2 regions of the Bradyrhizobium paxllaeri genome follow, and region 2 is predicted to be linked to the other one. Evidence: predicted binding sites of a transcription regulator. Region 2 holds the regulator's gene; the other holds the start of a gene.
The links. Region 2 encodes LexA, which represses DNA repair genes until DNA is damaged. Its sites were predicted from a motif close to TGTTCNNNNTGTGTTCNG; they were not measured.

Region 1: LMTR21_RS00160 (YifB family Mg chelatase-like AAA ATPase) is a predicted target of LexA. The motif match lies at 3,038-3,055, and genes of this name have one in related genera.

Annotation. Positions count from the first base shown of each region.
Region 1 is NZ_CP042968.1:25,406-39,815, forward strand. Features, by position in the region: gene napA (periplasmic nitrate reductase subunit alpha) at 1-381, opposite strand, end outside; gene LMTR21_RS00145 (chaperone NapD) at 385-648, opposite strand; gene LMTR21_RS41700 (4Fe-4S binding protein) at 645-944, opposite strand; gene napE (periplasmic nitrate reductase, NapE protein) at 951-1,148, opposite strand; gene LMTR21_RS00160 (YifB family Mg chelatase-like AAA ATPase) at 1,449-2,987, opposite strand; gene LMTR21_RS00165 (hypothetical protein) at 3,145-3,327, opposite strand; gene LMTR21_RS00170 (MBL fold metallo-hydrolase) at 3,613-4,596, opposite strand; gene LMTR21_RS00175 (hypothetical protein) at 4,767-5,648, opposite strand; gene gshB (glutathione synthase) at 5,933-6,880, opposite strand; gene LMTR21_RS00185 (YraN family protein) at 6,971-7,381, opposite strand; gene rsmI (16S rRNA (cytidine(1402)-2'-O)-methyltransferase) at 7,368-8,321, opposite strand; gene LMTR21_RS00195 (penicillin-binding protein activator) at 8,523-9,734, shown strand; gene LMTR21_RS00200 (hypothetical protein) at 9,738-10,583, opposite strand; gene LMTR21_RS00205 (aminotransferase class I/II-fold pyridoxal phosphate-dependent enzyme) at 10,580-11,680, opposite strand; gene hemW (radical SAM family heme chaperone HemW) at 11,884-13,053, opposite strand; gene rdgB (RdgB/HAM1 family non-canonical purine NTP pyrophosphatase) at 13,046-13,681, opposite strand; gene rph (ribonuclease PH) at 13,793-14,410, opposite strand, start outside.
Region 2 is NZ_CP042968.1:4,585,010-4,599,419, forward strand. Features, by position in the region: gene LMTR21_RS21905 (hypothetical protein) at 81-347, shown strand; gene LMTR21_RS21910 (bifunctional diguanylate cyclase/phosphodiesterase) at 606-3,338, shown strand; gene LMTR21_RS21915 (mandelate racemase/muconate lactonizing enzyme family protein) at 4,295-5,383, opposite strand; gene LMTR21_RS40945 (hypothetical protein) at 5,616-6,803, opposite strand; gene LMTR21_RS21930 (S41 family peptidase) at 7,057-8,391, opposite strand; gene LMTR21_RS21935 (NADH:flavin oxidoreductase/NADH oxidase) at 8,570-9,751, opposite strand; gene LMTR21_RS21940 (hypothetical protein) at 9,806-10,117, opposite strand; gene LMTR21_RS21945 (HAD family hydrolase) at 10,243-10,869, shown strand; gene LMTR21_RS21950 (molybdopterin molybdotransferase MoeA) at 10,896-12,107, shown strand; gene lexA (transcriptional repressor LexA) at 12,304-13,005, shown strand; gene LMTR21_RS21960 (hypothetical protein) at 13,237-13,659, shown strand; gene LMTR21_RS21965 (hypothetical protein) at 13,801-13,980, shown strand; gene LMTR21_RS21970 (ComEC/Rec2 family competence protein) at 13,987-14,410, opposite strand, start outside.

The DNA.
Region 1 (14,410 bases), 3.8 Mb from region 2:
GTCGAAGGCTTCATCCCAGCTCACCGGCGTCAGTTCGCCGTCCTTCGCGAAGGCGCCACCCTTCTTGCGCAAAAGCGGCGCGGTCAGGCGGTCGCCGCCATACATGATCTTGGAAAGGAAGTATCCCTTGATGCAGTTCAGCCCGCGATTGACCTCGGCGAGCGTATCGCCGTGGGTCGCGACGACCTTGCCGCTCTTGACGCCGACCATCACCCCGCAGCCGGTACCGCAGAAACGGCAAGGTGCCTTCGACCATTTGATTTCCAGCGAGCTGCCGCCGCCCGTCACCGGTTGCGCGGCCGCAGGCGCGGCGATGCCGGCGGCTGCGGCGGCCACGGCGGCGGCCTGCGCCTTCAACAATTCGCGTCGCGAGAGTGACATGACCTAGTCTCCGATATCGGCTGATCTTTCGACCTGCTCGAACACCATGTTGGCCGACAGGACTCCCTGCCAGCATGCGATTTCGGCGAGGCGGGCACCGAGGATTCCGCTCTCGGCCGCCTCCATCACGATGACGATCTTTCTGGCGTCGCGCTGATGGACTTCGACCTCCGGCAGCGCCGCGAGCGCCTGCAGCACCTCGTCCCGATGTTTGGGCAGCACGGATACGACCGCGCTCGAAATGTGAATGGTGGCTTCGTCTGTCATGCGATGTCTCCGCCACGCGCAGCGCCCAGCGCGATCGTTGCGCCCGGGCAGGCGCCGATGCATTCACCGCATCCGGTGCAGGCGGCTTCATTGATGACGGCCTGAGGCGGTAATCCAATGCGAGGACGGAAATGAATCGCGGAAACAGGACAGACATCGCCGCAGGAACGGCAGAAGATGCCGGCTTCGGCGAGGCATTCGTCACCGATGACGGCGACCGGCTTGGTGAGGAATTGACCGCGAAACAGAGCACGGCGCGAGGGGCCTTGGGGTTGCGAAGGTCCTTGGGTTTGCATGGCGTTTCATGCTCCCGGAGGACCGGGCGGCCCCAGGATCAACTGGGACATCCACACCAGAAAGCCATAGCCGCCGACCACGCCGACGGCGACCACCGGCCAGATGAAGGCGGCGATGATGGCGAATACCAGCAACTCGGCACGTCGACTTGCCCCGTGCACCTTTTCCGGCTGCGCATCATGATGAGTTGACGTATCGGCCATGTAACGATCTGCCGCCTTGGAATCGAATAATTGCTCAGCCGGCCGAGCGTTCCCGCCCATGCCGGCCACCTTGCCAATTGCCATCGCCGTCAGACGGAGGGCGCGAAGAGGGTTCCCGCGTCGTTGCAGGATACGTCACCGCGACATCAGGGTAGGTGGACCCGGGAAATCGTTCATTGATCTGAATCAAATAATGAAGGGCAAACGCTTGGATTATTTGATGATCTTTCGGTGCATCCTGCGCCGGAAGAGCTGTTGCGACGCAACTGAGCCCCGATCGAATCAGAACCGGGGCTCGATCTATGCCGCGCGCCGCAAGTCCTCCGCCAGCGCACGATAGGACAGCGCTTCGGCCAGATGCAGCCGGCCGATCTTTTCGGCGCGATCGAGATCGGCGAGCGTGCGCGCGACGCGGAGCACGCGGTGATAGCCGCGTGCGGTCAGCTTCATGGTGTCGGCGGCATCGCGCAACAGTTTCTGGCCCTGCGTATCCGGTTGCGCGATCGTTTCCAATAGCGAGGCCGGTGCTTCGGCGTTGGTGCGGATCTGCGGCATGCCGGCGGCTGCGTAGCGCGCGAGCTGGATGGCGCGGGCGGCGGCGACGCGGGCTGCAACTTCGGCCGAGCCTTCGGATGGCGGCGGCAGGATCAGGTCGGCGGCGGTCACCGCCGGGACCTCGATGCGCAGGTCGATGCGGTCCATCAGCGGGCCGGAGATGCGCATCTGGTAATCCGCGGTGCAGCGCTCGATCGGCGCGCGCCGGCAGGAATAGCCGGGATCATAGGCCTGGCCGCAGCGGCAGGGATTCATCGCCGCGACCAGCATAAAGCGGGCGGGATAGGTGACGCGATGATTGGCACGCGACACCGAGACCTCGCCATTCTCCAGCGGCTGGCGCAGGGAATCCAGCACGCGCGGATCGAACTCCGGCAGTTCGTCGAGGAACAAGACGCCCTGATGCGAAAGCGAAATCTCGCCAGGTCTGGCGCGCAGGCCGCCACCGGTCAGCGCGGCCATGCTGGCGGAATGATGGGGGCTGCGGAACGGTCGCCGCGCGGTCAATGCGCCATCGCGGATTTCGCCGGCGACGGAGGCGATCATCGAGACCTCCAGCAGCTCGGACGGCGACAGCGGCGGCAGGATCGAGGGCAGCCGCGCCGCCAGCATCGACTTGCCTGCGCCGGGCGAGCCGATCATCAGCAAATGATGTCCGCCGGCCGCCGCAATCTCCAGCGCGCGTTTGGCGCTTTCCTGGCCCTTGATGTCGCGTAGGTCGAGATGGGTTGCTTCCTGCTCGTGCACGCGCGGCTGCGGGCGCGACAGCACCTGCGTGCCTTTGAAATGGTTGGCGATCTGGATCAGCGATTTGGCCGCGATGATCTGGATATCTGGACTCGCCCAGGCCGCTTCCGAGCCGCACGCCGCCGGACAGATCAGCCCTTCCTCGCGCCCATTCGCCCCGATCGCAGCCGGCAACACGCCAGCGACCGGCGCGATTGAGCCGTCGAGTCCGAGTTCGCCGAGCACGGTAAAGCCGTTGAGCGCATCCGGCGGGATGGCGCCGATCGCCGCCATCAGCCCGAGCGCGATCGGCAGATCATAGTGGCTGCCTTCCTTCGGAACGTCGGCCGGTGCGAGGTTGACCGTGATCCGGCGGGCGGGGAGGGCTAGGCCCGAGGCGACCAGGGCCGAGCGGACCCGCTCCCGCGCCTCCGACACCGCCTTGTCCGGCAGGCCGACGATCGCAAACGCCGGCAGGCCGGGCGCGACCTGCACCTGCACGTCGACCGCGCGGGCCTCGATCCCTTCAAAGGCTACAGTAGATACCCGCGCAACCATGCCGCCCCTCGTGACGCAATCGAAGGTAGCGGGGAACCGGAGGGTAAGTCAAGAACATTTGAAGAACATAGACGCAAACGATCCCGTCTGCGCCGTCTGCCTGTCAGACCGGCACAACCTCGGGGCGTGGATACATTCCGACGGGCAGCCGCCGTCTTCAGCGCTCCGTTCTCATGTATGGGCTGCTCTCGGAAACATGCTTCAGCGCCGGATCGTCGGCGAGAATGCGCATCGCCTGCGTCGTCTCGGGGCTTGGATGAGGTGGGGTGTCGCGCAGGCTCCATACGGCCAGCCCAACGAATAGCATTCCAGCGCTGATCGCTATCATGTCCTTGGTCATTTGCCGGGCCTCCAAACTGGCTGCCAAGCGGCCGAGACGCGGGCCTCGCTATTTCGGCTTGGAAGCCGGTTGGCCCTGCGGCCTGACGCTCATCTTGCTCTCAGGCATCTTGTCCCGGCCCGGGGCCGGAAATTCCGCTACAGCTTCCTCCCTTACGGCAAAACAAATTCTTACGGCAAAACAAATTTCGGCGATCCGCGATGGTTCCCGAGAGATGCGCGCACGCCTGCGGCAGTGGCTTGACGATCCGGGGCCAGCCACCGGCAAGCCCCGGATCGAGCATCTTCAGAGCTGCATGTTCATCGGCTCGGGATAATACCTGAAACCGTCGCCGTTCTTGGCGACGTGGCCGAAGCCCGGCCAGGCGAAGTGATAGGACATCACAGGGATCTTCTGGGCGGCGAGCATGTCCAGCATCTTCACCCGCGAGTTCGCGGCCTGCTTCGGATCGCTATCGTAGGAGAATTCCATCCGCGGCTTCTCCAGCAAGAGCACCGCGTGATGCGAGAGGTCGCCGAGGAAGCAGAAGGATTTGCCCTTCGAGCTCACCATGAAGATGGTGTGGCCGACGGTGTGGCCGGGCGCCGAAAGCGCGGTGACGCCGGGCAGGAATTCCTGATTGTCCTTGATGAACACGATGCGGTCGCGCACCGGCATCAGGTTCTTGCGGGCGTGGAGGATGAAATCCTTCAGCGGGCTGCCGAGCTTGCCTTCATCGGTCCAGAAATCGAAATCGCTCTGGGCGATGTAGACCTGCGCGTTCGGGAATAGCGGCTTGTCGTCGGCACCGACGAGGCCGCCGATATGGTCGATATGGGCGTGCGAGCACACCACGGCGTCGATGTCGCTCGCCTTGATGCCGGCGGCCGCGAGGTTCTTCTGTTGCTGACCGGTGGTCGGGCCGAACGCCTTCGAGGTGCCCATGCCGGTGTCGAACAGGATCAGCTTGTCGCCGGTGTTCACGACCGGCGAGTTCTGCTCCAGCACGACATTGTCAGGGTTGAGGAAGTTGTCGGAGAGCATCTTCTTCACCTCTTCCTTCGGCACGCCGGTGAAGGTGCCGGAGGGATCGCCGAGCGGCAGCGGGCCGTCGGAGACGACGGTGACCTCGGCGTCGCCGAGAACGAAGCGGTGCCAGTAGGGCGTCTGCGTGGCGAGCTTGGGCGCCTTGGCCAGTGCGCCGCCGCCGAGCATCGTTGAGGCGCCAACACCCATTCCGAGTCCTGCGCCGAGCGCAAGCAAAGACCGTCGCGAAAGATTCGTCGTCATGCGTCGTCCTCCCACTGATTTTATTGAATTGCAGTATATGCCCGGACGGATTCATCCGTCGCTACAGGCTGCGCCCGCTTGCCGAAATTGGCAAGTGGGCGGAGACGGCACAACAGGGATGTCAAAATGCGGGCGAGTCGGCGTTATTTGGCGCCGCGCTTTGTCGACGGCTACCAATCGTCGTCGTAGATCCACTCCCTTGGGTATCGGGGCCGATATCTCGCTTGCGGCGGCGACCGCTCCGGCCTGCGGAAGGTCGGGGTCGGCTTCGCCGGAGGCGGTGACGCCCTGGGCGGGCTCTGCTCCGAAACCTTCGCGAGCGCGCGTTTCATCTCTTCCTGGCTCGCCTTCAGCTCCCCAATGGCTTTTGAATTGTCACTGGTGATTTGCTGCTGGTTCGCCTTGAGCTGTTCGATGTTTCGCTCAAGCTTCGCGAGGTCCCCCACGATCGTTTGCAGCAACTGTGTCTGGTCGGGAGCTGCCGCGGCGGTTGGCGGCGTGGCGTCTTGCGGCGGTGCGGCCTGCGCCAGGGTTGCTGCTTGTGGAGGTGCTGCTTGAGGCGGAGATGTTTGCGGCGGTGATGCTGGTGGTGGTGCTGCCTGTGACGGTGGTGCCTGTGATGGAGCCTCCGTTGCGGCCACTTGAACAGTGGACGGGGCGGGCTGCGCGGGCGATGGCGGATTTTCCGGCGGTGATGATGGAGATGAAGCGAGCTGCGGTGCTGAGCCGGCGACACCCGGCTTGTCCCCGCCGCCATAGGATGCCTGCCAAACCAGGGCAGCGACAACGATGCACGCCGCCACTGGCAAGGCGACGAGGGTCCGAAACGCCGGTCTTTTTTCCGGTGATGGCGCAGGCGGCGATTGCGGGGCGGGCTGGGCCGAAGGCGGATGCGCGTCATCGCGCTCCATCCTTGCGAGCTGTTCAGTCAAACGCGTGAGCTGTTCATCCGCGCGCTTGATCTGCTCGTGGGCGTGCGCGAGCCGTTCGTCGGCGCCTGCGATCGGGGCATCGTGGGGTTCAGTTTCTTTCGGAGTAGGTGTGGAGTTCATTGGCGTTTCCTTTTCCGTCCAATGTCATCCGCAGGTGGCAGGTCGACCATGCAGCCGACGCTCCGTGCAGTCTTGTCCAACGAATGGCCGCAGGATGATAGAATACTGGATCACATGGCGATAGACGTCCCGGAATCCCACGGGCCGTTGCCGACGGCGCAGCAGAGCGGCGCCACGACTCTCTCCGTCGGTTCCATTCAACCGGCAGCATGCAATTCATTCGGCCCAAGTTCCTGCGTAACGGACGCGGCGAAATTGGTTGGCCGATAGGGCGCGAGCGAAAATTATTTCCCGGCGCGCTTCTTCTCGATGGTGTCCCAGATCTTGCCGGCAACATCAGGGCCGTTGAGCCGCTGGATCGCGCGGATGCCCGTCGGCGACGTCACGTTGATTTCGGTCAGGTTGCCGTCGATCACGTCGATGCCGACGAACAGCAATCCGCGTTCGCGCAGCGCAGGTCCCAGCGTATCGCAGATTTCGCGCTCGCGCGGAGAGAGATCGGTCGCCTGCGCGGCGCCGCCGCGCACCATGTTGGAGCGGAGGTCATCAGGGGCGGGCACGCGGTTGACCGCGCCGGCAAACTCGCCGTCGACCAGGATGATGCGCTTGTCGCCATGCTTCACCTCGGGAAGGAAGCGCTGGATCACCCAGGGCTCGCGGAAGGTCACCGAGAACATGTCGAACAGCGAGCCGAAATTCATGTCCTGCGGCATCACGCGGAACACCGCCGCGCCGCCATGGCCGTGCAGCGGCTTCATGACGACGGCGCCGTGCTGGTCGCGGAACGAGTTGATTTCGTCGAGGTCGCGCGAGATCAGCGTCGGCGGCATCAACTGCGGAAAATTCATCACGAACAGTTTTTCCGGCGCGTCGCGCACCGAAGCCGGATTGTTCACCACCAGCGTCTTCGGGTGGATGCGCTCGAGGAAATGGGTCGAGGTGATATAGGCGAGGTCGAAGGGCGGGTCCTGTCGCAGCAGGATGACGTCGAACGCCTCGAGCGACTCGCGCTTGGGCTCGCCCAGCGTAAAATGGTCGCCGATCTCGTCGCGGACGGTCAGCTTTTGCACCGGCGCCACCAGCTCCTCACCGCGCAGCGAGAGCTTGTCGGGGGTGTAGTAGGAAAGGCTGTGGCCGCGCTTTTGCGCCTCCAGCAGCAGCGCAAAGGTCGAATCGCCGCGGATGTTGATACGCGCGATGGGATCCATCTGGACGGCGACATTCAGTTTCATAGGGAAGGTCCGGGGCTCTGGAGGGTCATGGCGTTTTCAAGCGAAGTGGGTACCGGTTCGCGTCAAGAAAACGCGTCCAAATTAATGCCTTTAAGGGCTGGCGTCGAATGCCGCTAACAGATGGCGTGGCAGACGCCGCGGCGCAATCAGGACGGCGTCAAATCGTAGCTCGAATTCGGCATGCTCGGGATGCGCCATCAGCCAGGCTTGCGCGGCATTGATGATGCGCCCCTGCTGGCGCGGCGTGACGGCATAGGCGGCGTCATCGAGGCTGGCGCGCGCCTTAACCTCGATGAAGGCCACGAGATTGCGCTTCTTCGCCACCAGGTCGATCTCGCCATAGGGCGTGCGGAAGCGCTTTGCGAGGATACGGTAACCCCTGGCCATCAAATAGGCCGCGGCGCGGCTCTCGGCCGAAAGCCCGGTACGAAAGGCGGCGACCCGCTCGGGCGCGGCAAGCTTGGCGGTCACGTCGGGCGGAATGCCGTCAGTCTTCGCCATCATCGCCCCTGGCTTCTTTTGCGAGCTCCAGCGCGCGGGCATAGACCTCGCGGCGCGGCCGTCCCGAGAGCTCTACCGCATGCGCGACGCTGTCCTTGACGCTTTCGCGCGCAAGCGAGGTGCGCAGGAGATCGTCGAGGTCGTGCTGGGTCATGACATCGGCGTCCTTGCGCGGCGGACCGACGATGAGCACGAATTCGCCGCGGGTTTCCAGCCGATCGGCGGCCTTCGCCAATTCCGATATCGGCGCGCGCGTAATCTCCTCGTGCAGCTTGGTGAGCTCGCGGCAGATCGCGGCGTCGCGGCCGGCCATGACTTCCGAGAGATCGGCGAGCGTCTCCTGCACGCGGTTGCCGGATTCGAACATCACCAGCGTGGCGTCGATGCGGGAAAGTTCGGTGAGCCGGGTCCGCCGCGAGACCTGCTTGGCAGGCAAAAATCCCTCGAAGAAGAAGCGGTCGGTGGGGAGCGCCGCGACCGAGAGCGCTGTCAGCACCGACGATGCGCCCGGCACCGCGATCACGGCATGGCCGGCGGCCGAGACTTCGCGCACCAGCTTGAAGCCGGGATCCGAGATCAGGGGCGTGCCGGCATCCGATACCAGCGCGATGGATGCGCCCTGGGCCAGCCGCTCCAGGATCTTCGGTCGCGCCATCGCCGCGTTGTGTTCGTGATACGGTTTGAGCTCTGCTGAAATCGCATAGCGTTCGATCAGGCGGCGGGTGATTCGGGTGTCCTCGCAGGCGACGATGTCGACGCCGGCCAGGGTCTCCAGCGCGCGCAAGGTAATGTCGCCGAGATTGCCGATCGGGGTTGCCACCAGATGGAGGCCCGGAACCGGCTTCGGCGCATTCAGGATGTGGCCCTGAATCAAAAATGTTCTGTTGACCGAACCCGGTTCGGTGTCAGGGCCGTAGTTGGAACTGGTTCTTGCGCGCATAATGGCAATCTAGAGCGCCCGCGAGCCCGGCGCCACATCGCGGTGGGACCGAGGCAAGTTGATGTTTGGCAACGGCTATGCGCCGTGCGGGGTGTAATCCTTTTGTTTTAGTTAACTATTCGCAGACAATATGCTGAATCTACCTTCGTGTTTTGGGGTGGAGGTCCTGACCGACGGCGGTCGGTCAAGAGAAGAGACAAGATGGTAGGCCCTCTCATTCGCACGCCTGAATCCCCGGTTATTCGTCCGTTTGGACCGACCCGGCGGACCGCACTCGGTCTGATTCTCGGTGCGCCGCTGCTCGGCGCCTGCGCCGGCAACAGTCCGATTTCCAATCCGTTCGGCCCGTCCGCGCCCGAGGGACCCCCGGGCCCGCAGCAACAGCCGGTCGCGATCGGCGCCGGACAGGTCAAGGTCGGCCTGATCCTGCCGCTGTCGGCCGCTGGCAATGCCGGCGTCGCCGCGCAATCGATGAAGAATGCGGCCGAGATGGCGCTGGCGGAATTCCAGAACCCGAACATCCAGCTTCTGATCAAGGATGACGGCGGCCTGCCGCAGGGCGCCCAGCAGGTGACGCAGCAGGCGCTCGGCGAGGGCGCGGAAATCATCCTGGGCCCGCTGTTCGCGGCCTCGGTGCCGGCGACCGCGCAACTGACGCGCGCGAAGGGCGTTTCGGTGATCGCGTTCTCGACCGATTCGAGCGTCGCCGGGCGCGGCGTCTATCTGCTCAGCTTCCTGCCCGAATCCGACGTCAACCGGATCGTCGATTATTCCGCCAGCATCGGAAAGAAATCCTTCGCGGCGCTGCTGCCGGACAATGCCTACGGCAACGTGGTGGAAGCAGCCTTCAAGCAGGCGGTCGGCCGGAAGGGACGCGTCGTCGCTTTCGAGAAATACGCCGCCGATCGCGCCGGGGCGGCGCGGACGGTGGCGCAGTCGCTGGGCTCGGCGGATGCGCTGTTCATCGCCGATGACGGCGAATCCGTCGTGGCATCGGCGGATGCCTTGACCGCAGCGGGCGCGAATCTGCGCAACATCCAGTTGCTCGGCACCGGGCTCTGGGACAATCCGCGGGTCTATGCGAGCGCGCCGCTGCAGGGCGGGCTCTATGCCGCGCCCGATCCGTCGGGTTTCCGCGCCTTCGCCGGCCGCTACCGCGCCAAATACGGCAGCGACCCCGTGCGCACCGCGACGCTCGCCTATGACGCGGTGGCGCTGGTCGCCGCACTGTCGAAACAGGGCGGTCAACGCTTCGCGCCGGAGACGCTGACCAACCCGTCCGGCTTTGCCGGCACCGACGGGCTGTTCCGCTTCCGCTCCGACGGCACCAACGAGCGAGGCCTCGCGGTGATGAAGGTCGCCAGCGGCGGCAGCACGGCGGTCGCCGGCTCGCCGAAGAGTTTTGGGGCGTAATTTTTAACCGGTTTTCGTCGCCTTCGCGAACTCGGCTTCGTAGCGCCGCCGGTTGCTCCAGTAGATGTTTGCGAACAGCGCTGCTTCCTGGCGATAGGGGATGTGATCGTCGGCATCCTGTGCGGCCTGCGCCTCGATCCATGCGGCATGCTCGGCAATGGCGCCGGAGCGGTCGCCCTGCAGCGATCGTATCTGAAACGCGAACATGTGCTGCTCGATCTCGCCGTAGCGATCGTACCAGCAGGTCGACCATTGCCGGTTCTGCAGCGCGAAGCGGCGGATCCAGCGCTCGGTCAGATCCATCTCGTGCTCGGGTTTCGAGAACATCACGTCGCGCCGCGCTTCCTGCAGCGTTTCGATCGCGACCGGCTTGTTCTCGCGCCAGAGCGTCTGCATCGCGGGATCGGACAGGAAGCGGTCGGCGTAGATCGGATGCGGGAACGCGATCTCGCGCAAATGCGGCAATTCGAAATAGACCCGAATCTCCGAACAGACGCTGGCCTTCAACTCATTGTCTTCCATCTTGCGGTGGAAGGCGTCGAAACCGATGCCGGGGAAATAGGGCATGAAAGCCGCATGGAACATCTCGTGCAAACGATAGAGATCCTCGATCGCCGGATTGTCGTAGGCGCGATTCATGGTGACGCCCCACCACGAGCAGAAATGCGCGCGCTCCAGCCGATCGTCGGTCGTATCGCAGAACAGCCGCGGCAGATTTGCGAATTGTTCGATGATGTCGTGAATGAAGCCGCGTTCGGCATGCGAGGCGCGGATCGGAGCACTGCGCCACAGCCCGTGCACGTGGCGGTGAATCTCCTCACGGCTGGTCAGGATGATCGCGTTCCTCATGGCGCGGCTCCCGGATTCGCGATCGGTCCGGCTGTGCCGATCATTTCGGCCATGGTCGGTGTCAGGCACAGCCTGAGCGGCGCGTTGAGATCGCCGGCCGGTCGGCGCAGGAATGCGGCGAGCGCATGATCGGTGGCTGCGCTGGCGTCCGCCTTCGCCAGCACGGTGACGTCGCAGGGCGACAGCGTCAGGCCGAGGCGGCGGCCGACGCGCGCCGCGGCCTCATGCTGTACGGATTTATAGCGGCGCGGCAGATCGAACACGTCGTGACGATCGAGCAGGGCATGGCCGAGCTGCAGCGAGGTGAGGTTCTTGAACCATTGATTGCCGAACAGGCTCGGCATTGCCTTGCGGCACAGCACGCCGCCGATGCGGTCGTAATAAACCCCGAACGGCTTTGACAGGCTGAAGGCGAGCACCTGCACGGACGGGCTGTCGGCGGCAATGCGCGCGGCGGGTTGTTCGGCGATGGAGCCGACATAGGTGACGTCGAGCAACACGCGCGGCGCTTTTGCGCCAGCGGCGAGCAAAGCGAGGAAGTCGTTGGCCTCGCGCCACACATTGCCGTCGATGGCGGACGGCTGGCTCAGGCAGAACAGCGCGGTTGCCGGCAGCGCGCGGCCGACGGCCTGCCAGTCGGCGCGCGGATGTTCGACGACGGCGATGCCGCAGGCTTCGGCATAGGCCTTGTAGCCTTCATACTCGCCGGTAAAGACGTGCACTTCCGGATTGAAGCGCTCGACGCGGGCGCGGTTGCCATAGTCGGTGATGACATGAAACAGCGCTTCGCTGCCGCCGGCGGTCGGATAGCGCCACGAAAAGCCGGCCGTGTCGATTGCGATGACCGGCGCTGCCCATGCCATCCAGCGTTCGAGAAAGGCTTCATGCGAAGCGAACTGCTTGCCGGTCCAGGCGTCACGGAATTGTTCGAGGTGGTGACGGCGCGCGGCGTCGGCCGCATTTCCAAGAATGAGGTTTTTTGCCGCTTCCGTCTCCGGCATGACGAGCGCGTAAACGGTCTTGCTCGCGCCGGCGTCTTTGACACGGCGGTCGAGTTCGGGATCATGGATCGGCGGGGATATCGTCCGGTCGTTCACGATGGTCGTTCAGAAAGAGGCGGGGCGAAACTGATCTAGCACAAATGGGCATGCGCTGCGCGCAATCCTCGCGTGTTGGCTTATAAAACCTTGATGAACGTTTGCGTAGCCCGGGTGAAGCGAAGCGTAACCCGGGAAGGTCTCGCAAGCGGGACGCACTGTCCCCGGATTGCGCTGCGCTTCATCCGGGCTACGGCTGCGCGTTATGCCGCGAGGTCTGCAACAACAGCGTCGAGCACCGGAAAACCATCCTTCGTTACCCGCAGCCTGCCATCGGCGTCGACGGAGATCGCGCCTTCCTCGCGCAAGATGGCGATACGGCCCGGGTCGAGCGCGCGGCCGGACAACGTCGCATAGCGTTTGGGGTCGATGCCTTCGGCGAGGCGCAATCCCATCAGCAGATATTCGTCAGCGCGTTCTTCGCTGTTCAGGTCATCGTCGGTGACGACGCCGTGGCCCTTGGCCTCGACGCGCATCAGCCAGGCCTCCGGCCGCTTCTCGGTCGCGGTCGCGTGCCTGATGCCGTCGATGTCGAGGCGGCCATGCGCGCCCGGCCCGATGCCGGCATATTCGTCGCCGCGCCAGTAGACCAGATTGTGCTGGCACTCCGCGCCTTCGCGGGCGTGGTTGGAAATTTCGTAGGCCGGCAGTCCGTGCGCGGCGCAGACGTCCTGTGTGACATCATAGAGCGCGCGCGCCAGCGTCTCGTCCGGCGTCTTCAATTTGCCCGCGGCATGCAGGCCGAAGAACGGCGTGCCTTCCTCGATGGTGAGCTGGTAGAGCGAGAGATGCTCGGCGGCTTCCGAGATCGCGAGCTTGAGTTCATCCGTCCACATCTGCGGGGTCTGGTCGGGGCGGGCGTAGATCAGGTCGAACGAATAGCGGTCGAACGCGGAGCGGGCGATCGCGACGGCATCGAGCGCTTCGCGTGCGGTATGGAGCCGTCCCAGCGCTTTCAGCGAGGCGTCGTCGAGCGCCTGTACACCGAGCGAGACGCGGTTGACGCCGGCTGCGCGGTAGCCGCGAAACCGCGTCGCCTCGACGCTGGTCGGATTGGCTTCCAGCGTGACTTCGACATTGCCGGCAACGCGCCAGTGTTTGCCGATCGCGTCGAGGATCGCGCCGACGGTCTGCGGCTGCATTAGCGACGGCGTGCCGCCGCCGAGAAAGATCGAGGTGACGGTTTTGCCAGGCGCGCGCTCCGCCGTGCTCTCGATCTCGCGGGCGAAGGCGCGCGCGAAGCGCTGCTCGTCGATCGGCGCGTGGCGGACATGGCTGTTGAAATCGCAATAGGGGCATTTCGACAGGCAGAACGGCCAGTGCACGTAGACACCGAAGGCCTCCTTGGGGCGTGGTCGCTCGCGACTAGCCAAGGCAGATCTCCGCCAGTTTGACGAAGGCACGCGCCCGGTGTGACAGGCCGAGGCCGAGCGGCGGCAGGCCGTGCTTTTCGATCGAGGTCATCTCGCCAAAGGTCCTGGCATGCCCGTCGGGCAGGAAGGCCGGATCATAGCCGAAACCGGCGCTGCCGCGCGGCGGCCAGGCCAGGGTTCCATCGACCCGTGCCTCGACCTCCTCGACATGGCCGTCGGGCCAGGCAACGCACAATGCGGATACGAAATGCGCCTTGCGCTTGTCCGGCGTGGTCGCGCCGCGTTCCTGCAGCAGGCGCTCGATCCGGGTCATCGCCGCCATGAAGTCCTTGCCCTCGCCGGCCCAGCGCGCCGAGTAGATGCCGGGGGCGCCGTTGAGCGCATCGACGACCAGGCCGGAATCATCGGCAAAGGCGGGCAATTGCGCAGCGTTCGCCGCCGCGATCGCCTTGATCGCGGCGTTGGCTTGGAACGTCTTGCCGGTTTCCTCGGGCTCGCCGAGGCCGAGTTCGCCCGCGGAGACCGCCTCGACGCCATGCGGCGCCAGCAGTTCCCGCATCTCGGCAAGCTTGCCGGGATTGTGGGTCGCGATCACGAGCCGGCCGGTGATTCGACGGTGCTGAGCCATGTGCATTTGTATTCCGTCATGGCCGGGCTTGTCCCGGCCATCCACGTCTTAGGAAGAAAGGAAGTCGTGGATGCCCGGGTCAAGCCCGGGCATGACGACAGTCTTTACGGTTCACGCGACGGCCAGCTTCTGCAAGTCCACCAGGCGCGCGACACCCTTGCGCGCCAGTTCCATCAGCGCCAGGAACTCATCCTGCGAGAACGGCGTCTTTTCGGCCGTGCCCTGCACCTCGATGATGCGGCCGTCGCCGGTCATGACGAAATTGGCGTCGGTCTCGGCCTCGGAATCCTCGGCATAGTCGAGGTCGAGGACCGGCGTGCCCTGATAGATGCCGCAGGAGATCGCGGCGACATTGTCGCGCAAAACGTTCGCTTTCAGCATGTTGCGGCTCTTCATCCAGCCGATGCAGTCGGCCAGTGCCACCCACGCGCCGGTGATCGAGGCGGTGCGGGTGCCGCCATCGGCCTGGATCACGTCGCAGTCCACCGTGATCTGGCGCTCGCCGAGCGCTTCGAGGTCGACGGCTGCGCGCAAGGAGCGGCCGATCAGCCGCTGGATTTCGACCGTGCGGCCGCCCTGTTTGCCGGCGGCAGCCTCGCGGCGGGTGCGCTCAAGGGTGGCGCGCGGCAGCATGCCATATTCGGCCGTGACCCAGCCGCGGCCCTGACCCTTCAGCCAAGGCGGCAGCCGCTCTTCCAGCGTCGCCGTAACAAGCACATGGGTGTCGCC
Region 2 (14,410 bases):
GCTTGCGTGACCGCTGCCGCGAGGAATGAGCCCGCAGTGGCGGGGTTGTTTCTTCCGGGACCTTCACGGGGAGGAATCCGATGTCGAGATACAGGCTTGTGGGCGCTGCGGCTGCGTTGGCCGTGATGACAGCCCCCTCCACGGCACAACAGGTCATGGGCGAACCTGGCTATTGCGCGTTCTTCTATCCGAACGCCAATTGCCAGAACAAAGGTCCGGGCAATCCCTACACCGATCCGCGGCGCTTTGGCCAAGGCTACTCTCAAGGCTACTACTTGCCGGACAGTGGCCAGACGGTCGGCGTGGCGAGAAGCCGCGCGCGCAGATCCGTAACACGCGTGCAGTGAGAGCTCCGGCTCTAGCCCGGCACTCTCGCATCCTTCCGATCGGGCGGACCGTGAGCGTCCAGCGCTCCAATTTTCGCGGTCGCACCTCGCCGGTTCCATGGTTCCCTCTGGTTGCCGGCGGACAAGTTTGCCACCGAATAACCCTTCATTAACCAGGCTTGCTAACGTCAATTCCATCTCGGCGCGATATCGACGTCATGGGTCGGGATTGGGAGAACACCGCTTCCGGCTGTTCATTCCCGGCAGCGATCGTGTTCCATGGCTCCAACCGGCACCACACGATTCAGGTTCGCGTCCGCCTTTCGCGGCGGCCCGATCCGCTGGCTGATCTTCGGCGGCCTGCTCCTGATCGCCACAATCGCGATCGGCGCAACCATCATGGCCGGTAATTTCCGCGAGCGCGCGCTGCGCAACAGTGAGCGCGAGCTGGAAAACACCGTGCTGCTCCTCGCCCGCCATTTCGACCAGCAGCTCGAAGATTTTCAGGTCGTCCAGAAAGACCTGATCGCCTTCATGCGCTCCAGCGAGATCGCCACGCCTGAAAACTACAAGCGGCGGATGTCCGGCCACGACATCCATCTGATGTTGAAGTCCAAGATCGACGCGATGTCTTATGTCGGTGGCATCAACGTCTTCGACGCCGACGGCAATTTGATCAACGCCTCGGTCGCCTGGCCGCCACCGTCGGTCAACTCGGCGGACCGCGCTTTCTTCAGGACCTTCAAGGCCAGCCCGCAATCGCCGGAAATGCTGATCGAACCGGTCTACAGCCGCGTTACCGGCGTCTGGACCACGGTGATCGCCCGCAAGATCACCGGGCCAAAGGGTGAATTTCTCGGCGTCATCGGCCGAGGCATCGAACCCGTCAACTTCGAGAGATTCTTCGCGACGATAACGCTCGGACCGGGCGCCTCCATCACCATGCTCCACAGCGACGGCACGCTGCTCGCCCGCTACCCGCATGTCGCTGACATGATCGGCCAGAACTTGAAGACCGGTCCGGTCGCCCAGCGGCAGGTCTTCGAACTGCCCCGCAGCACCTCGCGCCTCACCAGCCCGATCGATGGCGAGGACCGGCTGATCTCGTCCCGTGCGCTCACGAATTTCCCGATCGTGATTGCCGCGACGACCACGATATCCGCCGCGCTCGCCGACTGGCGCGAGCAGATCGGCATCCTGATTGCGGTCACCGGATTGTCCGTGCTGGCGATCGCCGCCCTGCTGTTCCTTGTCGTGCGCAAGCTTTCCCATCAGCATCGCGCGTCGAAGCAGCGGCTGACACTGGAAAAGCAGCGTCTCGACACCGCCGTCAACAACATGACGCAAGGTCTGCTGCTGTTCGATTCGAAGCAGCATCTCGTCATCTGCAACAGGCGATATCTCGAAATGTACGGCCTGTCGGCCGAAATCGTGAAGCCGGGCTGCAGCTTCCGCGAGGTGATCGCCCACCGCAAGGACACCGGATCGTTCGTCGGCGACATCGATCATTACGTCGAGGTCGTGCTGCGCGACGTCGCGAACCGCAACGCCATGGTGATCTCGACGCCCGACGGGCGCTCGATCCAGGTCGTCAACGAGCCGGTCGCCGACGGCGGATGGCTGGCGACCCATGAAGATATCACCGAGCGCCGACGCGCCGAGGAGCGCATCACCCACCTCGCCCATTACGATGCGCTGACGGACCTGCCGAACCGCACGCTGTTCCACGAACGGCTCAAGCACGAACTGTCCTTTGTCGCGCCGACCCGGCCCTTGGCGGTGCTCTATATCGACATCGACGAATTCAAGAGCGTCAACGATTCGCTCGGCCACATGATCGGCGACGAGCTCCTGAAGTCGGTCGCCGCCAGCCTCGCTGCCTGCGCGCGGAAATCCGATTTCGTCGCCCGGCTCGGCGGCGATGAGTTCGCCATCATCCAGTCCGGGATCGAGGATACCGACGACGTGATGAAGCTCGTCAGCCGCATCTTCGAGGCAATCCGTTCGCCCTATCAATGCCTCGGCCATCAGGTGACCACCGACGCCAGCATCGGCATTGCGCTGGCGCCGCAAGACGGCACCGATATCGACCAGATTCTGAAGAACGCGGATCTGGCGATGTACGCCGCCAAGGCCGCCGGCCGCCGCACCTACCGCTTCTTCGAACCTGATATGGAAGCCGAGGTCCGCGCCCGCCGCAGCCTGGAAATGGACCTGCGCCGGGCGCTGGTCGACGGTGGTTTCGAGGTCCACTACCAGCCTTGTCTGGGCCTGCAGACCAACGCGATCACCGGCTGCGAGGCGCTGGTGCGCTGGCGCCATCCTCACCGCGGCATGATTTCGCCGGCCGAGTTCGTGCCGCTCGCCGAGGATACCGGCCTGATCAACCAGCTCGGCGAATGGGTGCTCACCACCGCCTGCAAGGAGGCGGTGACCTGGCCCGACAGTATCAGGCTCGCGGTTAACGTCTCGCCGATCCAGTTCAAGAGCGGCACGCTGGCGCTGAAGGTGATGGGCGCGCTCGCCGCCTCCGGCCTTCCTGCGAGCCGGCTGGAGCTCGAAATCACCGAGGCCGTGCTGATCCGGGACGACGAGGCGGCACTCGCCGTGTTGCACGACCTGCGCGCCATCGGGGTCCGCATCGCGCTTGACGATTTCGGCACCGGCTATTCCTCGCTGAGCTACCTGCAGCGTTTCCCGTTCGACAAGATCAAGATCGACCGCTGCTTCATCACCGACATCGCCGAGCCGGAAGGCTCGATCTCCATCGTTCAGGCGGTGGTGAACATCGCCGCCGATCGTCACATGACGACGACGGCCGAAGGCGTCGAGACCGAGCAGCAGCGCGAGTTGCTGCGCGAACTCGGCTGCTCGGAAATGCAGGGCTATCTGTTCAGCGCGCCGAAACCGGCCGCGGAATTGAGGCCGCTGTTGCTGACGGAGCGGGAGCGTCCCGACGAGGCGCAGCCGAACCCAACGCGCAGGCGCAAGCCGGTGGCGCGGACAGCGTAGCGTTGCGATGCTGCCTATCACCGTTATTGCGAGCGCAGCGAAGCAATCCATCGTTCCGCACGCGGGCTGACCATAGATTGCTTCGCTTCGCTCGCCATGCCGTCGAGATACGCGTCTGCATTCTCGCAGCATGATTTGCCCGAGTTGTACTGTTCGTTTCGCCCCGGAAATGAGAGGGCGCAGGGAATGCCGGGTGCTTGCCGCACCCGCGGTCTCGTGTGCAATTGCACTTAAGGAAATGCGCACACGAGCATACAGGTACAGCCGGAGCAGCCCGGCATTCCCTGCGCAATGGTTTGACGGCTTATGCCGTGATCTCCCCGGAGCCGAATTCCTCTGGCCTCCGTCGCCGACAGATTGGCGGTTCATTGAAACCCGGTCGGGCTTCAAAAAACCTCCGCCGGTTTGACACCAACCACGGGCGTCAGGACCACACGGTTTTGCCGTACGCAGCTTCCTTCGCCAAAGACATCACCTGCCAAGTGCTGGCCAGTCGAAGCTCTGGCGGAGGCGTTCAAGCGCCGTACGTCCTGCGCGCTGTGTTCACTCACGGCTAACCGCCCTGCGAACACTCCTCGCGCCCGACGCTGCCGCGTCCACCGCAACCCGTCCCAACGTTCGTGACGATGGCCAACGCCCCTCTTCTCGGAACGGGATGGCGGGATTTGTAGGCGTGATTTGGGTCTCGCGCGAAGCGATTTATTTTTACGCGCACGACTGGACGGCGCAAATCAGCTTGAAGTTGCTGAAGAAAATCGCGTGAATGCGCAACGACCGGGGGGACAGAAATTGGGCGGACGCGGTCCAGCCATCCAGCAGCTCGGACCGGAAATAAGCGCCTTCATCGAAGTGACAAGTGCAACGTCACTCTCAATCCAAGTCACTGCAACCGAAACATTCATCGTGTTTGCAGCGCGGCGAGACGGGCGCTTGAAGGACGCGGCCGGTGTCTTCTGTTACTTCGACAGTCGCGCCAAGCCCTTCCAGTCGAACGTAATCCCGTGGCCGGGCCGCGTCGGCGCCAATGCCATGCCTTCGTTCAGGACAAGCGGGTGCTCGATGTAACTATCGAGCCCAAATCCGTGAGCTTCCAGATAGGAGCGGTTCGGGCAGGCCGCGAGCAAATGCACGGTGACGTCATGTGCGCCGTGGCTGGTAACCGGTAGATTGAAGGCTTCCGCCAGCCGCGCGATCTTCATGAAAGCCGTAACACCGCCGCAATTGGTGACATCGGGCTCGGGATAAGACACTGCGCCAGCGGCGATGTAATTCTTGAATTCCCAGAGCGAACGCAGGTTTTCTCCGGCCGCGATCGGAACCCCGCCGACAGCCATGATGCGGGCATGTCCGGCAATATCGTCGGGAATGATTGGTTCTTCCAGCCAGGTGAGATCGAAGGATTGCAACGCGCGCGCCGCGCGGATGGCTTCCTCGACCGTCCACTTCATGTTGGCGTCCGCCATCAGAGGAAAGCCACTGCCGAGATGTTGGCGCATCGCCTGCACGCGCGCGACGTCTGATGCGAGATCGGGACGGCCGACCTTCATCTTGATGGCGCGAAAGCCTTTCGCAATATTGTCGTCGGTCTGCTTCAAAAGCTTCTCGATGGAGAGATCGAGGTCGATCCCGCCGGCGTAGCAGGGCACGCGGGCGTCGAAGCCGCCGAGCAAGCGAAATAGCGGCAAACCGGCGCGGCGAGCCTTCAGGTCCCACAGTGCGATATCGAGCGCTGAAAGCGCAAGCACCGGCGGCCCGCCCCGCCCGCCGTAATGCAGGGCCCACCAGACGTGATGCCAGATGGCTTCGGTGTCGTCGGCGTCGCGGCCCTCGATCAGTTCGGGGATCTCCCGTTGGAGAATGTCTGCGATCGCGCCACCATTGCGGCCGACGGTGTATGTATATCCGACACCTTCGGCCCCGTCGGAGTCGCGGACACGGCACGTCACCAGCTCGAACGCTTTGAGTTCGCCGTGCGTGCTGTCGGACAGGGTAACGGCCAACGGGATCCGGTAGAGTCCGGCCTCGGTTGTCTTAATAAGAGCCATTGCGTTTCCACTCGGTCTTTTTATTTCACGTTAAGTCGATCTTGGCCGCGAAGCAATTGCGTGCAGCGCATCCTCATCTGGAACCGACGCGGTCGGGCCGGCTATCGGTTGCGGGCGTAGCCCGCATGAGCGCATGCGGTATGCGGGACCGCTTGACGTACCGAATCCGGATGTCGCGCAGCCTGTCATCGGGCGCGCATTCGCGCGACCCGTGCGTCGCTTGCTGCGACGGCTACAGCCGCGCCTTCTGTGCGAGCGGCACCCGAAACGTCTTGAAGCCCTTGATATCGGGAAACCCCTCAGCCGCTTCGCGCGAGGCCAGAGTCAGGACCGCGGCCGGGACTTCGCCGCTGATCAGGCGGTCGATCGCGCCTCGCTGTCCTTCGCTGAACTGAACTTCCGCGGCGCCCGCCGCCATGAACGCAGCGCTGACGCGGCCGCTGGAAGCGGATTGCTTCTCCTCGATCGCGATGGTCTTGTTGTTCAGATCGGATAGCGAACCGATCTCCGGACGTGCCAGCACCAGCGCGACCAGATTGTCCGACTCGTCCGGCGATGCCGATGCCGTCTTCGTGGTGTCGCGGGCCGGCTCGATTTCCGGATTGTCCAGATTGTTGGCCGCTTCTCGGCCTGTTCCGATCGCCGTGACGAGATCGGCCAGGCCCGTCGCTTCCACCAGTTGCTGCTGCAGGGTTCGTGTCTCGGGAGCACTGGCGGCCGCGGCAGGCGTTGCGGCGGTCTCTGGCGCAGCGGGAGCCGCAGCGAGTTCGAGCGTGGCCGGCGGCGGCAAGATGACCTCGGACTTCACTTCCGACTCGGTCTTGGCTTCGGACTTCGCCTCAGACTTGGCTTCAGAGCTGGCTTCAGAACTGGCCTCGGCCTTCACCTCCGACTTCGCTTCAGATTTGGGAGCCTCCGCGGGCTGCGACGGGGCGATGGCGGCTGCCTGGCTCGGCGCCGGCTTCTGAGGGATTTCCAATTTGCGCTCTGGCGTCTGGCCGCCGGCGACGGCCTTGTCGCGGGCCACGGGCGGCGCAGCCGATGGAATGTTCTTGCCGGCTGCAGCGAGGCTGGGTGCGGCGGCCTTCTTGGCGTTCGACGGCCTGGTCTTCGCTGCCGCCATGTGGCTGCGCGGCGCCGACCGTGGCGCTGGTGCGGCCTGCCTTGTCACGCGGGACGGAGTGGCGCGTTCGATGCTCGCTGGTTCCGCCTCAACCGGCGCCACGACGACAGGCTCGCGCTGCTCCCGGTGGCGCGCGGACAAGGCCCGATCAGACCAGGCCATGTAGGACTGGCAGGCGCGGTTGCACGGCTTCCCGTCGATGTAAACGATGTCGGGCGAATCCAGTGGATTGGCCTGCAGGGCTCCGCTCGAACAAAGCGACAGGCTCAGGGCCAGCAAGGTCCATTTTTTCGACATGACCACTCCATTCAACGCGCCAGGTGTTTGGCGCGAGCTACGGTTGGATGGAGATGAGGTTTCAAAAAAAGTGGTCGTGTTCCGAATTGGTGCCTGCGTCTCGACGATGCCGTTTCAGCAGCCGCAACGCGCCACATTCGGAATCAATTGTCGGCGCCAAGAAGCCAGGTAGCCCGCATGAGCGGAGCGATATGCGGGACAGACGAAGATCCCGGATATCGCTTCGCTCATCCGGGCTACGATTGCCGCGAATTTAATTCGGAACCGCCCGCTTCGCGGCCGTCACCGCGTTCGCGTTCACGCTGCCGCCGCGTAAGAGGTTGAAGGCGGCAGTGAGCGCCTTGTCGTCCTTTTCGTTCGGCGGGACGTAGGCTTGCGAACCGGTCTGCTCGGCGCCATCAGCGGCGAGGTGACCGCGCATCGAGGCTTCGCCCTTCAGATCGGTGCGGCCCTTGAGCTCGTCCGGCACGTCCTGCAGCACCTCGATGTCGGGCGCGATGCCCTGGGCCTGGATCGAGCGGCCGGACGGCGTGAAGTAGCGCGCCGTGGTCAGCGCCAGCGCACCGTTGCCGGCGCCCAGCGGAATGATGGTCTGCACCGAGCCCTTGCCGAAAGTGCGCGTGCCGACCAGGGTCGCGCGCTTGTGGTCACGCAGCGCGCCGGCCACGATCTCGGAGGCGGAAGCCGAACCGCCGTTGATCAGCACCACCAGCGGCTTGCCCTTGGTGATGTCGCCGCCGCGCGCGGTGAAGCGCTGAGTTTCCTCCGAGGTGCGGCCGCGGGTCGAGACCACCTCGCCCCGGTTCATGAAGGCGCTCGACACCGAAACGGCCTGGTCGAGCAGCCCGCCGGGATTGTTGCGGAGGTCGACGACATAGCCCGCAAGTTTCTCCGACGGAATTTCCTTGGAGATGCTGGCGATCGCCTTCTTCAGGCCGTCGGTGGTCTGCTCGTTGAAGCGGGTGATCCTGATGTAGCCGACATCGCCGCCATCGGCTTTGAAGCGAACCGGCCGCACCCGGATGATCTCGCGCACGATGGCGACATCGATCGGCGCGGCGGCGCCCTTGCGCATGACCTTGAGCCGGATCTTGCTGTTGGCGGGGCCCTTCATCCGGGCGACCGCCTGTTCGAGGCTCATGCCCTGAATCTGCTCGTCGTCGATTTGGGTGATCACGTCGCCCGACAGCATGCCGGCTTTCGCGGCGGGCGTCTCGTCGATCGGCGTCACTACCTTGACGAGACCGTCTTCCATCGTGACCTCGATGCCGAGCCCGCCGAACTCACCATGGGTAGTCTCCTGCATGTCGCTCCAGCCCTTCTCATTCATGTAACGCGAATGAGGATCGAGCGCGGAGATCATGCCGTTGATGGCGCCTTCCATCAGCTTGGAATCGTCGGGCTTCTCGACATAGCTGGTCTTGATCCGCTCGAACACGCTGCCGAACAGATTGAGCTGGTTATAGGTGTCGGAACGGGCCGCGGCCTTCGCCGCCGCCACCAGATTCGTCCCCTGCGGTCCGGCCACGAGAACGGTCAGACACGCGCCCGTCACGGTGCCGAGAAGAAAGGCGATATTCCTGCGCATCGTGGGGCGTCCCTTTGTCTCTACGGACGCCCACCATCCCATGTGAATCGGCGCCCCTGTCCCAGCCCCACCAACTCACAATGGCTTTTTGGTCGGATCAAGGCACGCCGGCCCGCGGCAATACGGACGTTTTCAGGTGTGTCGTTTGCGCTCGGGCCGGCTTATGAATTTGAGATCGCTACGAATTCGAAGCCGCTTGATCGGCCCCCTGCAGGCCGGTTTGCCAGGTGGAGGGCCGGGTTCCAAAACCGCGCTTGGCGCGGGTGCCGAGCCAGTAGCCGAATTGCGGCGGAACGTTGCGGAACGGGCCCTCGACGCCGAGTTTGAGCGCGGCATCCATCGGCCAGTTGGGATTGTTGAGGATTTCCCGCCCGACCGCGATCAGATCGGCCTGCCCGTCCCGCAGGATCTGCTCGGCCTGGTCGCCATGGATGATGAGGCCGACCGCCATGGTCATGATCTCGGCCTGCCGCCGGACATATTCCGACAGCGGCACCTGATAGCTGTATTTGATCTCCTTGCCCAGGATCGGCGCCATTTCGGAGATGCCGCCGGAGGAGCAGTCGATGACGTCGACGCCTTTTGCCTTCAGGATTTTGGCCAGCCGCGCGCTCAGCTCCGGCCCCCAGCCGGCATTGTCCTCGACCGACAGGCGGACGAATAGCGGCTTGTGGTCGGGCCAGTGCGTCCGCACCGCCTCCGTCACCTCGATCAGGAAGCGCATGCGACCCGCTTCCGAACCGCCATATTCGTCGCTGCGCTGGTTGGACCGCTCCGACAGGAACTCATGCACGAGGTAGCCATGGGCGCCGTGCAGCTCCAGCACGTCAAAACCCGCCTCATGCGCGCGCCGCGCCGCCTGCCCCCAGGCCTGCACCACGTCCTTCACTTCGCCGGTTTCGAGCGCGCGCGGCACCGGCCATTTCTCGCTATGGGCGATCGCGCTCGGCGCCACCGGCTGCCAGGCGTCCCAATCCTCGATATCAGGCGTTCGCTGCAGCGGGCGGTCGCCCTCCCACGGTCGGCTTGCGCGCGCCTTGCGACCGGAATGGCCGAGCTGAATGCCGGCGACCGCGTTCTGCTGCTTGATGAACTGGACGAGGCGGCCCAGCGGCGCGATGAACTTGTCATCCCAGATGCCGAGATCGCCGACGGTGCCGCAGCCGCGCCGCTCGACCTTGGTCGATTCCACCACCACGAGGCCGGCCCCGCCGGCGGCAAACTTGCCGGCATTCATCAGGTGCCAGTCGGTCGGAAAGCCCTTCTCGGCCGAATATTGATGCATCGGCGGCACCACGATGCGGTTCTTCAGCGTGAGGCCCCGGATCGTCATCGGGGAAAACAGCAGCGTTTCCGTCATGCTTGCCTCGCCTCGCGGACATCATTGTCCCGGCACGGCGCCGGGATGTGTCTTCTATTTTGCGTTTGTGCCGGTCTTGGTATCCGCGGATTTGGCCTTCGGCTTCGCTGCCGCGGCCTTGTCGGCCTTTGGCGCGCTGTTGTCGCCGCGCATGGTTCCCCAGGGATCGCTGCTCTTCTGTTGTTCCGGAATATTGCCGAGCGACCGCTTGTAGGCACGCTCGGCGTCCCTCTCTGCCGCGACTTCCGCCGGCGTCTTGGGCTTGTCCTCCTCGCCATATCTGGCGGGACCTTTTTGGGCCAAGGCAGGTCCGGCCAGCAACGAGATCACTGCCGCAGCGCCCAAAATTCTACCCAGGATTTTCATGCCACCACTCCCTGTTCGACCCCACGCTTAGCACAGCTCGCGCACCGGCTTAAGCGCCGGATTGGGCAGGGGCGTAAATCGCCGTGGCCGTTGCCGAGGCCAGTCGAGTTTTGTAAACGACTGCCATGAATTTGCCGCCCGCGCCCCACTCCGTCGATGCCTTGCTGTTCGACCTCGGCCGTGTCGTGCTCAATATCAGTTTCGACCAGGTGATGGCCTGCTGGGCGGGGCATGCGGGCTGCGCGCCTGCCGACCTCGCCGGCCGCTTTGTCGTCAACGACAGTTTCAAGCATCACGAGACCGGCCGGATCGACGACGCCGCGTTCTTTGCAAACCTGCGCCAGTCGCTCGGCATCGGCATCACCGACGCGCAGTTCCTGGAGGGTTGGAACGCGATCTTCACCGGCGAGATGCCCGGCATTGCACCGCTGTTGGCCGGCGCGGCCAAGCGCCTGCCGCTCTACGCCTTTTCCAACACCAATCCGGCCCATGTCGCGCATTTTTCGCAGGCCTATGCCGGTGTGCTCGGCCATTTCCGCGAGATCTTCCTGTCCTCCAGCATCGGTTTGCGCAAACCCGACGCGGAGGCCTATGATCACGTGATAAAGGCGATCGGCGTGCCGGCGTCGCGGATTCTGTTCTTCGACGATTCAGCCGCCAACATCGAAGGTGCGCGGGCGCGCGGCCTTTCTGCCATCCACGTGACATCGACGGATGACGTGGCCAGGGCACTGACTGCGCTTGGAATCTAGCGCTGGAATTTGACGGAGGTCTGCCCGTGGCCTTGATGCCTGTCGCCGATGCGCTTGCCGCGATCCTTGCCGGCGCTGACGCGTTGCCCGAAGAAATGGTGGCCCTCGATGCCGCCCACCACCGCATCCTCGCGCGCGACGTCGCCGCGCGACGGACGCAGCCACCGCAGGCGATGTCAGCGATGGACGGCTATGCGGTGCGTACGGCGGATGCCGCCGGCGCCGGCGCGCGGCTGAAGGTGATCGGCGAGGTCGCCGCCGGCCGCCCGTTCGAGCGCAAGGTCGGCCAAAGCGAGGCGGTACGGATCTTCACCGGTGGCGTGATCCCCGACGGTGCCGACGCCGTCATCATCCAGGAAGACACGGCAGCCGACGGCGATCACATCACCATCACGGAAGCCGCGGTTCGGGGACGGCACATCCGCGCCGCCGGCGTCGACTTCCGCGAGGGCGACGTGCTGCTCACGCGCGGGCGTTGCCTCAGCGACCGCGACCTGTCGCTCGCCGCCGGCATGAACTACCCGGAGCTTGCGGTGCACCGCCGCCCGAAGGTCGCTGTTCTCGCGACCGGCGACGAGTTAGTGATGCCCGGCGAAAACCCCGGCCCCGGCCAGATCGTCTATTCCAACGGCTATGGCCTGCGGGCGCTGGCCCGCGCCGAAGGCGCCGACGTCGTCGATCTCGGCATCGCCGCCGACACCGTTGCCGCGACCACCGAAGGCATCCGCCGCGCCAGCGAGGCCGACGCGGACATCCTGATCACCATGGGGGGCGCCTCGGTCGGCGACCACGACCTGGTCAAGCGCTCGCTGGAGGCCGAAGGCGTCGCGATGGCGTTCTGGCGGATCGCGATGCGGCCGGGCAAGCCGATGATGCACGGGCGGCTCGGCGCGATGCGGGTGATCGGCCTGCCCGGCAATCCCGTCTCTTCCTATGTCTGCGGCTTCCTGTTTCTGGTGCCGCTGATTCGCGCATTATCGGGCCGCGACCACGTCCATCACGTCAGAGAAAGCGCCCTGCTCGGCCGCGACCTCGCCGCCAACGACCAGCGCGAGGATTATCTGCGCGCGCGCCTCGAGGCGCGCGAAGACGGCACGCTGATCGCTGTGCCGGTGAACCATCAGGACTCCTCGCTCTTGGGGAATCTCGCTGCGGCACAGGCATTAGTGATACGTCCGCCATTCGCGCCGGCGGCGCCCAAGGGCTCGTCGTGCGAGCTGTTGCGGCTGCCGGAATGACGCCACAGGGCGCGTCTCGGACAGAAACCTTGACGCGTTCACCTGAAATTAAGTGGTTGCGGAACACATATCGAACATATAGTGTCCGTTCATGATTTGTTTCGACTGCTGGTGTCTCTGCCTGGGAGTTTGGGCGCTCCCGCCATCTGGGCGCTGAAGATTCGAAACGACGACGCCAACCGGGGAATTGCTCGCGATGCTTACGCGCAAACAGTATGAACTTCTGCGTTTCATCAATGAACGGCTGAAAGAGGCCGGCGTGCCGCCTTCATTCGACGAGATGAAGGACGCGCTCGACCTGCGCTCGAAATCCGGAATCCACCGCCTCATTACGGCGCTGGAGGAGCGCGGCTTCATCCGCCGCCTGCCCAACCGCGCCCGCGCCATCGAAGTCATCAAGCTGCCGGAGCTCGCCGCTGCCGGCAATGGCCGCCGCGGCTTCACGCCGAGTGTGATCGAAGGCACGCTCGGCAAGCGTACAGTGAGCTTGCCCGCCGCCGAGGATGACGGCAATCGCCCGGTCGCGGTGCCCGTGATGGGCCGGATCGCCGCCGGCACGCCGATCGAGGCGCTGCAGACCCGCAGCCACACCATCAGCGTGCCGCCCGATATGCTCGGCTCGGGCGAGCATTACGCGCTCGAAGTACGCGGCGATTCCATGGTCGAGGCCGGCATCCTCGACGGCGACATGGCGCTGATTCAGCGCAACGAGACCGCCGACACCGGCGACATCGTGGTGGCGCTGATCGACGAGGAGGAAGCTACGCTGAAACGCTTCCGCCGCCGCGGCGCCTCCATCGCGCTGGAGCCTGCCAACGCCGCCTATGAAGTCCGCATCCTGCCGCCGAACCGGGTCCGGATTCAGGGCAGGCTGATCGGCCTTTACCGCAAGTACTGAACAATGTGCCGTCCTGCAGACATCCGTAAGAACCCCGGCCGTTCCTCGGCCGGGGTTTTTTGCTGCGGGCGTGGAACCAATGCGCGTTATCGCGTTTGTGAATTTGGCGCAGTGGGTCAGTCGCAGAATTGCCCAGAAACAAGAAAAGACTCTGCGCCATGTCCACTCTGATAGGGGCCTGTGCCTCCTTGAAAGACACGGGTCAGCTATCTCAAATGAGGGAGCCATCCGATGTGTGACTATAGCCTGCATGCTGTGGCTACCCGGCCTGCCCAGGTCGGCGAGACGCTGATCACCACGACGTTCCGCGGTACATCGACCCGCGGCTTTGCGTCGGAACGCGAGCCAGCAGTGGCGGTCTGCATGCTTCCCGGCACCGAACTGGCGTTCGCCGAGGACGTCAAATACGACAACCGCTGGATCTGGACGCGAACCACCGACTGGCGGGTCGGCAAGTTCAATCAGATCGAACCCGAAGTCGCCGACCGTCATCATGACGCGATCGAATTTCCCGATGGAAGCCATGTGCTGGTGACGCAACTTTGCGAAGGCCAGCGCGCGACCGTGCTGCAATTGCCGGTGGTTCAGACCGGTGGCGAGCGTGCACCAAAGGTGACGGAAGCGCGTCCAGCCGCTTCGATCGTGACTGGATAGACGAGACGCGCATGCGATCCGCCGGTTCAGGCCGGCGGATCATGGTGATGTGTTTTTCAAAATCCGACACCGAGGGGGCAACCGGTGGTCAACAAGGTTACATGGCAAAGGGCTGGACGCGTCACCGAGCCCGGACGTTACATGTTCAGATACGGCTGGCTCACGATCACGGCCGAAGATCTTGCGGTCTGGCAGCAATTTCCCGACGCATCGTTCACGCTGGTCAACCTGCCGTCACCTCCCGACGCACCGGAAGAATTCCACCTCGGCGCGTTCGAGATACCGGCCCATCCGTCCAGCCCCCCCATCGACGAGCACTGACGTTCCCTACTCCTCGGCCTGAAGGTCCGCCTCGGCCGGCGTCGCATCGACGGCGCGGGGCGGCACGACGCGCGGGGCCAGAACGTTGGCGTCGGCCTCACCAGCGTCCGCAACGGCGGGCGACCACGGGCGGTCGATCCCTCGCGGTTTCGCCGCCTCGACGACAAATCCGTCGCGGCCTCGCCGCAGCGTCATGGCGCCCTGCCGCCGCAGCCGCTCGGCATCGATCACGGAAGCCGCGCAGGAAGCAGGCGCCTGCCGCAGCGTTACAATCAGCGCCGCGCGCTCGCAATCGTCGGCCAGGGCCTCGGGCCTGAACGCCTGCGCGACCAGGCCGCCGCCGGCGGACGGCATCACGCAGCCGAAATCATCGCAGGAGACGCCTGACGTGAGCGAGGCATCGGCTGCGGTGCGCGCATCGGCATCCGCC